Regions from separate parts of the Acerihabitans sp. genome, predicted to be linked through region 4. Evidence: predicted binding sites of a transcription regulator. Region 4 holds the regulator's gene; each other region holds the start of a gene.
What was found. Region 4 encodes PurR, which represses purine synthesis genes. Its sites were predicted from a motif close to CANGCAAACGTTTGCNTG; they were not measured.
Positions count from the first base shown of each region.

Region 1: purM (phosphoribosylformylglycinamidine cyclo-ligase) is a predicted target of PurR. The motif match lies at 2,033-2,050, and genes of this name have one in related genera.
Region 2: glyA (serine hydroxymethyltransferase) is a predicted target of PurR. The motif match lies at 1,736-1,753, and genes of this name have one in related genera.
Region 3: galS (HTH-type transcriptional regulator GalS) is a predicted target of PurR. The motif match lies at 1,735-1,752, and genes of this name have one in related genera.

Region 1 is NZ_DASWOM010000004.1:19,429-22,577, reverse strand. It holds gene pstB (phosphate ABC transporter ATP-binding protein PstB) at 1-247, shown strand, start outside; gene purN (phosphoribosylglycinamide formyltransferase) at 295-933, opposite strand; gene purM (phosphoribosylformylglycinamidine cyclo-ligase) at 933-1,970, opposite strand; gene upp (uracil phosphoribosyltransferase) at 2,204-2,830, shown strand; gene uraA (uracil permease) at 2,888-3,149, shown strand, end outside.
Region 2 is NZ_DASWOM010000115.1:23,092-26,240, forward strand. It holds gene glrR (two-component system response regulator GlrR) at 1-1,195, shown strand, start outside; gene glnB (nitrogen regulatory protein P-II) at 1,258-1,596, shown strand; gene glyA (serine hydroxymethyltransferase) at 1,876-3,129, shown strand.
Region 3 is NZ_DASWOM010000021.1:7,153-10,301, forward strand. It holds gene pmrA (two-component system response regulator PmrA) at 1-334, shown strand, start outside; gene pmrB (two-component system sensor histidine kinase PmrB) at 331-1,416, shown strand; gene galS (HTH-type transcriptional regulator GalS) at 1,917-2,957, shown strand; gene mglB (galactose/glucose ABC transporter substrate-binding protein MglB) at 3,140-3,149, shown strand, end outside.
Region 4 is NZ_DASWOM010000047.1:5,022-8,170, reverse strand. It holds gene VGC33_RS08330 (C40 family peptidase) at 1-214, shown strand, start outside; gene cydH (cytochrome bd-I oxidase subunit CydH) at 276-365, opposite strand; gene purR (HTH-type transcriptional repressor PurR) at 601-1,617, shown strand; gene cfa (cyclopropane fatty acyl phospholipid synthase) at 2,060-3,149, shown strand, end outside.

The DNA.
Region 1 (3,149 bases), on a different contig from region 4:
GCTGGACGAACCGACCTCGGCGCTCGATCCCATTACCACGCTTACCATCGAGGAACTAATGATTTCGCTGAAGGCGCATTTCACCCTGGTGCTGGTGACCCACAACATGCAGCAGGCGGCGCGGGTATCGGATTATACCGCCTTTATCCACCAGGGCCGGCTGGTGGAGTATGCCGCCACCGACAGGCTGTTCACCTCGCCGGCGCAGCGTAAGACGGAGGAATATATTACCGGCCGCCTGCGCTAGTTCGCCCGGCGCGCTTACCGGCCGGCCGCGCCGGCTTCAGCCGGCGTTCATTCGGCCGCGTAGCCGGCGGGCGGCAGGAGGCCGCCGTCCAGCCAGGCGGCGTTGTCGTTTAACGCCAGCCGTCCGTCCAGCAGCCAGCCTATCACCAATGGATAAATGTCATGTTCCTGGGTTTTGATGCGGGCGATAAGATCGGCCTCGGCGTCATCGGCAAAGATGGGCACTTTAGCCTGCAGGATAACCGGGCCGCCATCCAGCTGTTCCGTGACGAAATGCACCGAGGTGCCGTGCACGTCGTCGCCATTGGCCAACGCCTGGCGATGGGTATGCAGGCCCGGATACAACGGCAGCAGGGAAGGGTGGATATTCAGCATCCGCCCGGCGTAGCGGCCGACAAATTCCGGCGACAGGATGCGCATATAGCCGGCCAGGATCACCGCGTCCGGCTGATAGCGGTCGATGGCGTGCGATAACGCGCGGTCAAACGCGGCGCGATCGGGATAATCGCCCGGCGACAGCGCGTGGGCGGGCACATCGGCCCTGGCCGCGCGCGTGAGTCCGAACGCGTCGGCCCGGTTGCTGAATACCGCCGCCACCCGCGCCGGTATTCTTCCCTGCCGGCAGGCGTCGATGACCGCCTGAAGATTGCTGCCCTCGCCCGAGATCAGCACCACCAGTTTTTTCATTAACGAATAATCACCCGTTCGTCGCCGTTCAATGCCTGGATTTCACCCAGTTTCCAGGCGGTTTCGCCCAGATCGGCCAGCAGCGACAGCGCCCGATCGGCGCTGTGCGCGGGCACCACCAAAATCATGCCGACGCCGCAGTTAAAGGTGCGGTACATTTCATGGCTGCTGACGTTGCCGGCCTGCTGCAGCCAGCCGAATACCGCCGGCCATTGCCAACTCCCTTCGTCGACCACGGCCTGGGTGTCGGCCGGCAATACCCGCGGGATATTTTCCCAGAAGCCGCCGCCGGTGAGGTGGGCGATGGCATGGATCTCGGTTTGGGCGATAAGTGTGAGCAGCGCCTTGACGTAAATGCGCGTCGGTTCGAGCAGATGGTCGGCCAGGGGCTTGCCGGCGAGCTGGGTGGTCAGCGGATCGGTGTGGCTGAACGCGAGAATTTTACGCACCAGCGAATAACCGTTGGAGTGAGGACCGCTGGAGGCCAGGGCCAACAGCGTATCGCCGGCCTTCACCTTACTGCCGTCGATGATGTCCGACTTTTCCACCACGCCGACGCAAAAACCCGCCACATCATAATCCTCGCCATGATACATGCCGGGCATTTCCGCCGTTTCGCCGCCGACCAGGGCGCAGCCGGACTGTTTACAGCCCTCGGCGATGCCGGTAATCACCGCCGCCGCGGTGTCCACGTCCAGTTTGCCGGTGGCGAAATAATCCAGGAAAAACAGCGGCTCGGCGCCCTGTACCACCAGATCGTTGACACACATCGCCACCAGGTCGATGCCGATGGTATCGTGACGTTTTAAATCCATCGCCAGACGCAGTTTGGTGCCGACGCCGTCGGTGCCCGACACCAGGATGGGCTCGCGATATTTCTGCGGCAGCGCGCACAGCGCGCCGAACCCACCCAGCCCGCCCATGACTTCCGGGCGTGTTGTCTGTTTTACCACACCTTTGATGCGGTCTACCAAGGCGTTGCCGGCATCAATATCCACGCCTGCGTCTTTATAGCTGAGAGAGGTTTTATCGGTCACTGCAAGATCCCCACGGAGATGGTATGTTGGCTTGTATTCTGGCGCTGGCAATTCTAACAGCGTGAGCAATCGTTTGCGAGTGGTGTCGTCAAACGCCCCCGGCTTTTATTGTCCAGCGTTTATTTCGCGTCACGGTTGATCAGGATCAGCTATTTTCATATGGCCCGGCAAAAAAAAGGGGTTATAATCTCGCGATTTTTTTGCGCAATTAATGCTACTTGGGGAGAATAATGATGAAGATCGTTGAGGTAAAGCACCCGCTTGTTAAACATAAGTTAGGTTTGATGCGTGAAAATGATATCAGCACCAAGCGTTTTCGTGAATTGGCCTCGGAAGTGGGAAGTTTACTGACCTACGTAGCAACCGCCGATCTTGAAACTGAAAAGGTCACCATCGAAGGATGGTGCGGTCCGGTGGAAATTGAACAAATCAAGGGTAAAAAGATAACCGTGGTGCCCATCCTGCGCGCGGGTCTGGGCATGATGGACGGCGTGCTGGAAAACGTGCCCAGCGCGCGCATCAGCGTGGTCGGCATGTATCGGGATGAGACCACCCTGGAGCCGGTGCCCTATTTCCAGAAGCTGGCCTCGAGCATTGACGAGCGCATGGCGCTGGTGGTGGACCCGATGCTGGCCACCGGCGGCTCGATGATCGCCACCATTGATTTGCTGAAAAAAGCCGGCTGCAAGAGCATCAAGATATTGGTGCTGGTGGCGGCGCCGGAAGGTATCGCGGCGTTGGAAAAAGCCCATCCCGATGTCGAGCTGTACACCGCCGCCATCGACAAGGGGCTTAACGAGCATGGCTATATCATGCCGGGCCTCGGCGACGCGGGCGATAAACTCTTCGGCACCAAATAAAATCAAGCCGGCCGGCAGGCCGGCTTTTTTTTGCTTATCACTTTAAGGAAACCCAACATGACCCGTCGCGCCATTGGTGTTGATGAACGCCCGCCGTTACTGCAAACCATTCCGCTCAGTTTTCAGCATCTGTTCGCCATGTTCGGCGCCACGGTGCTGGTACCGATTTTATTTAAGATCAATCCGGCCACCGTGCTGCTGTTCAACGGCATCGGCACGTTGCTGTACCTGTTCATCTGCAAGGGCAAAATCCCGGCATACCTGGGGTCGAGCTTTGCCTTTATTTCGCCGGTGCTGCTGTTGCTGCCGATGGGCTATG
Region 2 (3,149 bases), on a different contig from region 4:
GGAGAAAATCGATCTGGTGATAAGCGACCTGCGCATGGATGAAATGGACGGTCTGGCGCTGTTCGGCGAGATCCAGCGCCACCAGCCCGGCATGCCGGTGATTATCCTCACCGCCCACGGTTCGATACCCGATGCGGTGGCCGCCACGCAAAAAGGGGTGTTCAGTTTCCTGACCAAGCCCGTGGACCGGGATGCCTTATACCAGGCTATCGACCATGCGCTGCAGCTGTCCATGCCGGCCGGCGACGACAGCTGGCGCGAGTCCATCGTCACCCGCAGCCCGATCATGCTGCGGCTGCTGGAGCAGGCCAAAATGGTGGCGCAGTCGGATGTCAGCGTCTTGATCAATGGCCAGAGCGGCACCGGCAAGGAGATTTTGGCGCAGGCGATCCATGCCGCCAGTCCCAGGGCCAAGCATCCCTTTATCGCCATCAACTGCGGCGCGCTGCCGGAACAGCTGCTGGAGTCGGAACTGTTCGGCCATGCCAAAGGCGCGTTTACCGGCGCGGTCAGCAGCCGGGAAGGACTGTTCCAGGCGGCGGCGGGCGGGACGCTGTTCCTTGACGAGATCGGCGATATGCCGCTCTCCCTGCAGGTCAAGCTGCTGCGCGTCCTGCAGGAGCGCAAAGTGCGTCCGCTCGGCAGTAATTGGGATGTGGATATCGACGTCAGGATCATTTCCGCCACTCATCGCGATCTGCCCAAGGTAATGGCCGGGGGCGAGTTTCGCGAAGATCTCTATTACCGCCTGAACGTGGTGAGCCTGAAACTGCCGGCGCTGCACGAGCGGGCCGAGGATATCCCGGTGCTGGCCAATCACCTGCTGCGGGCGGCGGCGCTGCGCCATAAGCCGTTTGTGCGCAGCTTTTCCATCGACGCCATGAAACGCCTGATGGCGGCCAGCTGGCCGGGTAATGTACGTCAGCTGGTTAACGTGATAGAACAGTGTGTGGCCCTGACGTCGGCCCCGGTCATCAGCGAAGCGCTGGTGGAGCAGGCGCTGGAGGGGGAGAATACCGTCCTGCCGACGTTTGTTGAGGCCAGGTTGCAGTTTGAATTACATTATCTGCGTAAATTATTGCAGATCACTAAAGGTAATGTTACCCAGGCGGCACGCATGGCCGGCCGTAACCGCACTGAATTCTATAAGCTTTTGTCGCGCCACGAGCTGGACGCTAACGACTTTAAAGCCTAAGTCGGCTCTCTTTTACCCAGCCCGGCGGTAAGCGTCGCCGGCTGCCTGAAAAAGGTTTTAAGATGAAAAAAATCGATGCAATTATCAAACCCTTTAAATTAGACGATGTGCGCGAGGCGTTGGCGGAAGTCGGCATCACCGGCATGACGGTCACCGAGGTCAAAGGCTTTGGCCGTCAGAAAGGCCATACCGAGCTTTATCGCGGCGCGGAATATATGGTGGATTTTCTGCCCAAGGTGAAAATCGAGCTGGTGGTGGCTGACGATATCGTCGACAGCTGCGTTGATACCATTATGCATACCGCGCAGACCGGCAAAATCGGCGACGGTAAGATTTTCGTTTTCGACGTGGCGCGCGTCGTGCGTATTCGCACCGGCGAGCAGGACGAAGAAGCGATTTGATCCCCGCCGGTATTCCCGCGCCCGCGGCTTGCGCCGCAGGGCGGGCTAACCCGTGTTCATGAAAAAATTCCCCACCGGCATGAAAAAATATCCCGATCCCAGCCCGGCCCGCGCGCGTGCTCCATTGCGGGCGGGCGGGAAGGGAATCGTTTGCTTAAAAACCGGCGCGGGCTCTATCGGAGCAGGGGCAAAAAAGTTTACACTATTGGCATAGTCACAACGGATCCCCACAGTCTATTTTTCACCATGCAGCTATGCCAGCTGAGCCAGGAGAAGCGGATGTTAAAGCGTGATATGAACATTGCAGATTATGATGCCGAATTATGGCAGGCAATGGAGCAGGAAGTGGTGCGCCAGGAAGAGCACATTGAACTGATTGCCTCGGAAAACTACACCAGTCCGCGCGTCATGCAGGCACAAGGTTCGCAGTTGACCAATAAATATGCCGAAGGCTATCCGGGCAAGCGTTATTACGGCGGCTGTGAATTCGTTGATATCGTCGAACAACTGGCCATCGATCGCGCCAAGGAACTGTTCGGCGCCGATTACGCCAACGTGCAGCCGCATTCCGGCTCGCAGGCCAACTTTGCCGTGTACACCGCGCTGCTTGCGCCCGGCGATACGGTATTGGGCATGAACCTGGCCCACGGCGGCCACCTGACCCATGGTTCGCCGGTCAACTTCTCCGGCAAGCTGTACAACATTATCCCTTACGGTATCGATGCCAGCGGCCATATCGATTACACGGAGCTGGCGCAACTGGCCGAGACCCATAAACCGAAGATGATTATCGGCGGTTTTTCCGCCTACTCAGGCGTTGTCGACTGGGCGAAAATGCGTGAAATCGCCGATCGGGTGGGTGCCTACCTGTTTGTCGACATGGCCCATGTGGCCGGCCTGGTTGCCGCCGATGTCTATCCGAACCCGGTGCCGCACGCCCATGTGGTGACCACCACCACCCATAAAACCCTGGCCGGTCCGCGCGGCGGCCTGATCCTGGCCAAGGGCGGCAGCGAAGAGCTGTACAAGAAGCTGAATTCAGCCGTGTTCCCCGGTGGGCAGGGCGGGCCGTTGATGCATGTGATTGCCGGCAAGGCGGTGGCGTTGAAAGAGGCGATGGAGCCGGCGTTCCGTATTTACCAGCAGCAGGTGGCCAAGAACGCCAAGGCCATGGTGGCGGTGTTCCTGGAACGCGGCTACAGCATTGTTTCCGGTGGTACCGATAACCATTTGTTCCTGGTGGATTTGGTAAACAAAAACCTGACCGGTAAAGAAGCCGACGCCGCGCTGGGCCGCGCCAATATCACCGTGAATAAAAACACCGTGCCGAACGATCCGAAAAGCCCGTTTGTGACCTCCGGTGTGCGTATCGGCACGCCGGCGGTGACCCGGCGCGGTTTTAGCGAGCAGGATGTGCGTGAACTGGCCGGCTGGATTTGCGATATTCTGGACAGCATCAGCGATGAAGCGGTTATCGAGCGCACCAAAAAGAAAGTGCTGGAGATTTGCGCGCGTTATCCGGTCTATGCCTGATTGTCCCATGGTCATGGCGA
Region 3 (3,149 bases), on a different contig from region 4:
CATCCGCCGCCACCAGGGCAAAAGTAATAACCAGCTCTGGGTGGATAATATTTCACTCGACCTGAACAGCCATGAAGTGACGCTGGACGGCAAGAATATCGAACTGACGCCGAAGGAATTCGCCATTCTTTCCCGGCTGATGCTGCGGGCGGGACACCGGATCCACCGCGAAATCCTCCATCAGGATCTCTACAATTGGGATGACGATCCCTCATCCAACTCCCTTGAGGTCCATATCCACAACCTGCGGGCGAAAATCGGCAAAGACCGCATCCGCACCCTGCGCGGGTTCGGCTACCTGCTGACCAAATCCGCCGCGGACGCGCCGTCTTGAAAGCCGCCGCCAACGGCCCGATGACCAGTATGCGCTGGCGCCTTATCGTGGTGCTGGGCATTATCCTGCTCTGCTGCCAGCTGATTACCGTCATCTGGCTGTGGCATGAAAGCAAAGAGCAAATCGACCTGCTGGTCAACCACACCCTGGCGGAAAACGTGCGCAACGAGCACGTCAACCAGGAAATACGCGAGGCCATCGCCGCGCTCAGCGTGCCGTCGCTGATGATGATTATCTTCACGCTGTTGTTCTGTTTCCAGGCGGTGAACTGGATAACCCTGCCGCTGTCCCGCCTGCAGGACGCGCTTGGCGCGCGCGGCGCGGAAAACTTCGCGCCGCTGCCGGAACACGGCAATATCCGCGAGGTGATAGCCGTTACCCGCAGCCTGAACCAGCTGTTGTTCCGCCTTAACGCCACCCTGCAGCAGGACCGGCAGTTCACCTCGGATGTGGCCCATGAACTGCGCACACCGCTGTCAGGCATCCGGCTGCACCTGGAAGTACAGGAGAAACAGTACGGCATCGACTGCCAGCCGCTTATCGAGCGGGTGGACAATATGTCCTATACCGTCGAGCAGTTGCTGCTGCTGGCGCGCATCCGCCACGATTTTTCCTCCGGTCACTACCAGACGGTCCGGTTCCGGGACGATGTGGTCATCCCGCAGCAATGCGAACTGAACGAGATGGTGGAACAGCGCGGACAGCGGCTGCAATGGGGCCTTCCGGAAACGGAGATTGTATTCCAGGGCAACGCCGTCCTGATGCGCCTGTTGCTGCGCAACCTGGTGGAAAACGCCCATCGCTATAGCCCGGCGGACAGCGTCATCGGCGTGGAACTCAGGCAGGACGGCGCTAACGGCATCTGGCTGCAGGTTTCCGACGAAGGGCCGGGCGTCGACCCGGCGAAAGCGGTGGAACTGACCCGGGAATTCGTGCGCATGGATCAGCGTTATAACGGCATCGGCCTGGGACTGAGCATCGTCACCCGCATCGCGCAGCTGCATAACGGCCGCTTCGAGCTGGTCAACCGCGACGACCGTTCCGGCACCATCGCCCGGCTCTACCTGGGCGGGCCGGGGTAGGCGGCCATAAGCCATCCACCGCGGGCCGTTAATCGGATTGCCCGGACGCCGGCGCCTGGACGCGGCATCGCTTCCCTGGTGCCAAAAAAACCGCCGCCGCGATAAATACGCGTGATTTCGTGGTACGATGGCCGTAGATAAAAAAAAAGCCCGCCCTTAGTTACAACATCCACTAATCTCCCCCTCGCTTATGATTCCAATGCCGCCAACGCGTCAGAGTTCGCCCGCCAGGAGATATGCCTCACCTACGCCCATCGCTTATCATTCCAACCCGGCCATCGCCTCCCGGTTCGCCCGCCAGGCAATATTTCCCTTATGGATGTAAACGGTTTCGGTCCTGTGACCTGATTCACGCTGTGTTAAGGCTAAACCGGTTAGGATAGCGTCTTATGTTTCATAAGTGTTATGACAATCAGGAGCGTCAGGAGGGCATGATCCATCAATGCCCGCCGGTTTGGTCGAGATAGCCTGGGCGAAAAGCACCATTAACAGGGGATGAAATGATCACTATTCGTGATGTGGCGCGGTTGGCCGGAGTATCGGTGGCGACGGTGTCACGGGTATTAAACGACAGCGCTATCGCCAGCAAGGAAGCCCGCGACAAGGTGATGAAAGCGGTCAAGGAGCTGGGCTACCGCCCTAACGCCAACGCGCAGGCGCTGGCCACGCAAATCAGCGATACCATCGGCGTGGTGGTGATGGACGTATCCGATCCGTTTTTCGGCGCCCTGGTGAAAGCGGTGGACACCGTGGCGCAGCGGCATAAAAAAAATGTATTGATTAACAACAGTTATCATCAGGCGGACAAAGAGCGCCATGCCATTGAAGTGCTGATCCGCCAGCGCTGCAGCGCGCTGGTGGTCCATGCCAAAATTCTCTCCGACGAGGAGATGATCCCCTTTATGGTGCGCGAGCCGGGCATGGTATTGATTAACCGCATACTGCCGGGCTTTGAGCACCGCTGCGTGGGACTGGATAACGTCAGCGGCGCTCTGATGGCCACGCGTACCCTGTTAAAGCAGGGGCACCGGCAGATAGGCTATATCGGCTCTAACCATCCCATCGAGGATGAGCGGCAGCGACGCCAGGGTTACCTCCAGGCCATGGCGGAAGAGGGCATCGCGCCGCCGCAAAGCTGGCAGGCGTTCTGCTCGCCGGACCTGCAGGGCGGCGAAGAGGGCATGGTGGAGCTGCTGGGGCGCAACCAGCAGCTGACGGCGGTGTTCGTCTATAATGACGGCATGGCGGTCGGGGCGCTGGCGACCCTGAAAGAAAACGGTATCGCGGTACCGACGCAGTTTTCGGTGGTGGGGTTTGACGATATTCCCATTTCCCGCTACACCAGCCCCAACCTCACCACCGTGCGCTATCCCATATTCGCCATGGCGGTCGCGGCCACCGAACTGGCGCTTCTTGGCACGGCGGGCAAAATCGACCAGCAGCAAACGCATCTTTTTATGCCGACGCTGGTGCGGCGTCATTCCGTGGCGCCGTGGAAAAATGTGGCGGCGATCGCGTCGTCTTCAGAAGATGAGATGTAACCGCTTCCAAACTGTGAGAATATTCACAGTTTCTTAACATTGATCCCTCTATGCTTATGGTGTTATTCCCTCACAATGCTATCAGGTCAACATTGCGGGGGCTTTTCGTACATGGACGTCGGTGAAGCCAGGGAAGGAATTTGTCTGCCTTTGAGTAAACCTACATATTTCCGGAGAAACTAATGAATAAGA
Region 4 (3,149 bases):
CAAGAAAGATGACCTGGAAAGCGGGGACCTGGTTTTTTTCCATATTTCCAATCGCGGCGCGGCCGATCATGTCGGCGTTTATCTCGGCAACGGGCGTTTTATCCAGTCCCCCCGGACCGGCAGCGATATTCGCATCAGCTATCTGAGTGAAGATTATTGGCAGGACCATTACGTTGGCGCCCGCCGGGTGGTCACGCCGAAAAATATACGCTGATACCCTGTATAAAAAAGAGGAGCCCAGGCTCCTCTTTTTTATACACCCAACCGAAGTGCAATCAGTTCATCACCGCGGTAAAGCTGAAGGCGATTATCACCAACAGCGAGAACACCGTGGTCAGTAACGACATTTTTAAATCGCTATCCATTCTGTCTCCTTAGAAGTAAGCCAAGGCGCCGGTTCTAACCACCGCGACCCCATGTAGTTATGCTCAGTTTGCCATAGCGGCGCGCAAAAAGCTTGCGCCCGGGCTGACGTCTTGACATATAACGCTTTCACTTTAGCCCGGGATCAAGGAAAATTAACGGTTAATTCCATAGCGTCGTAAAGTGCTTGCGCCTTCGACAGATATTTTAGCCAGGGCGTACGGGAGTATTCAAGGCATGGCAACCATCAAAGATGTGGCAAAACGCGCTAATGTATCCACCACCACCGTTTCGCACGTCATCAATAAAACCCGTTTTGTTGCGCAGGATACAAAACTCGCCGTAATGGACGCCATAAAACAGCTACATTACTCACCCAGCGCCGTGGCGCGCAGCCTGAAGGTTAATCGCACCAAATCCATCGGCCTGCTCGCCAGCACCAGCGAAGCGCCTTATTTTGCCGAAATTATTGAAGCGATTGAACACCACTGCTTTGCCCGCGGTTATACCCTTATATTATGCAATTCCCACAACGATCTGGAAAAACAGCGCGCCTACCTGGCGATGCTGGCGCAAAAACGCGTCGACGGGCTGTTGGTGATGTGCGCCGAGTATCCTGAAGCGCTGCTGGATATGCTGGAAGAATACCGGCATATTCCCATGGTGGTCATGGATTGGGGCGAGGCCCGCCGTGATTTTACCGACGCCATCATCGATAACGCCTTTGCCGGCGGGTATATGGCGACGCGATATCTGCTCGAACGCGGGCATCGCGCCATCGGCGCCATACCCGGCCAGCTGGCGCGCAACACCGGCGGCGGGCGCCACCGCGGCTACCTGCATGCCATGAAGGAAGCCGGCATCCCGTTAAACGATCGCTGGATAGTACAAGGCAATTTCGAACCGGAATCCGGCTACCTGGCGATGAAGCAAATCCTGGCGCAAACGCCGCGCCCCACCGCGGTATTTTGCGGCGGCGACATCATGGCCATGGGCGCGCTGTGCGCCATCAATGAAATGGGCCTGAGCGTGCCTCGGGATATTTCTTTAATTGGTTACGACAATGTGCGCAATTCGTGCTTTTTCAGTCCGGCACTGACCACCATCCATCAGCCTAAAGAGGATTTGGGCGAGGCTGCGCTGACCATGCTGCTCGACCGGATAACCAGCAAGCGCGAGGACGCCCACACCATCGAAGTGCATCCGTCGCTGATTGAACGTCACTCGGTAGCCGACGGTCCCTTCCCCGCTTAAGCCCTGCCGCCAGGCTTTTCAACGGCGGGCGGGCGCCTATCTCTTTTTTGTAAAGCGCCGTCCGCCGTGGACACAAGAATTTTCATATATCGATCTCTGTGCAAACAGTTATTGTTTCAGAATGAAATCATTAAGTTATACTATGAAATACATTAGCGCGTTAGCTATTGTCTAAATTCAGATGCAGGCTTATACTCAATATCGTTAACAATTATAACGAGTTGTCTAATTATTTTGTATAAAAGTATGTCGTGTTTTCCAACATGACATCACCCTTTTTATAAAGCGCCCGGCTAAGTGGCAGTCTATGGTTTACTTTATATTCCTCTGTTGATGGTGGTACCTCAGACACCACGGATAACCGTGGATTCTTATAAAGCCCGCAGGCAGGGTGAATGCTTTTCCTGACGGGGCATTACAGAAGAAAGGTGATGGAGAAGCTATGAGTTCCTCGTGCGTTGAAGACCTGAGCTTTCATGATAATGATTGGTACCGTATCGTCCATGAATTGCTCGCGCAGGCCGGTATTGAACTTAATGGTTCAAGACCTTTTGATCTGCGAATCAAGAATCCAGGATTTTTTAAGCGTGTATTGCAAGACGGTTCTTTAGGATTGGGCGAGAGCTACATGGACGGCTGGTGGGAATGCGAACGACTTGACATCTTTTTCCAGCGGGTTCTTAAGGCGGGGCTGGAGAACAAGCTTCCGCATCATCTTAAGGATACCCTACGGATTGCCGCCGCCCGGCTGATGAATCTCCAGTCGCGCAAGCGGGCCTGGATTGTTGGCAAAGAACATTATGATTTGGGTAATGATCTGTTTGAAATGATGCTGGATCCCTATATGCAATACTCCTGCGGCTACTGGAACAAGGCGACCACCCTTGTGCAGGCGCAACAGGATAAGCTGAAGATGATCTGCGAAAAGCTACAGTTGCGTCCCGGCATGACGCTGCTCGACGTCGGCTGCGGCTGGGGTGGGCTTGCCGCCTATGCGGCGGAAAATTATGGCGTTTCGGTACAGGGCGTTACGATTTCCGCCGAGCAGCAAAAGCTGGCGCAAACCCGCTGCGAAGGACTGGACGTCACGATTTTACTGCGCGACTATCGCGATCTGGATATGCAGTTTGATCGCATTGTTTCGGTCGGGATGTTCGAACACGTCGGCCCCAAAAATTACGCCACTTATTTCGACGTGATCGATCGCAACCTGAAACGGGACGGTCTGTTCCTGCTGCATACCATCGGCTCGAATATCACCGACATGAATGTCGACCCCTGGATAGATAAATATATTTTCCCCAACGGTTGCCTGCCGTCGGTGCAGCAGATTGCCCATGCCAGCGAAAGACATTTCGTGATGGAGGACTGGCATAACTTCGGCTCTGATTACGATAAAACGCTTATGGCCTGGTATGAACGTTTTATCGCCTCCTGGCCGTCCTTGTCCGATAAATACTCCGACCGTTTTTTCCGCATGTTCAGTTATTATCTGAATGCCTGCGCGGGCGCGTTCCGCGCGCGTAATATTC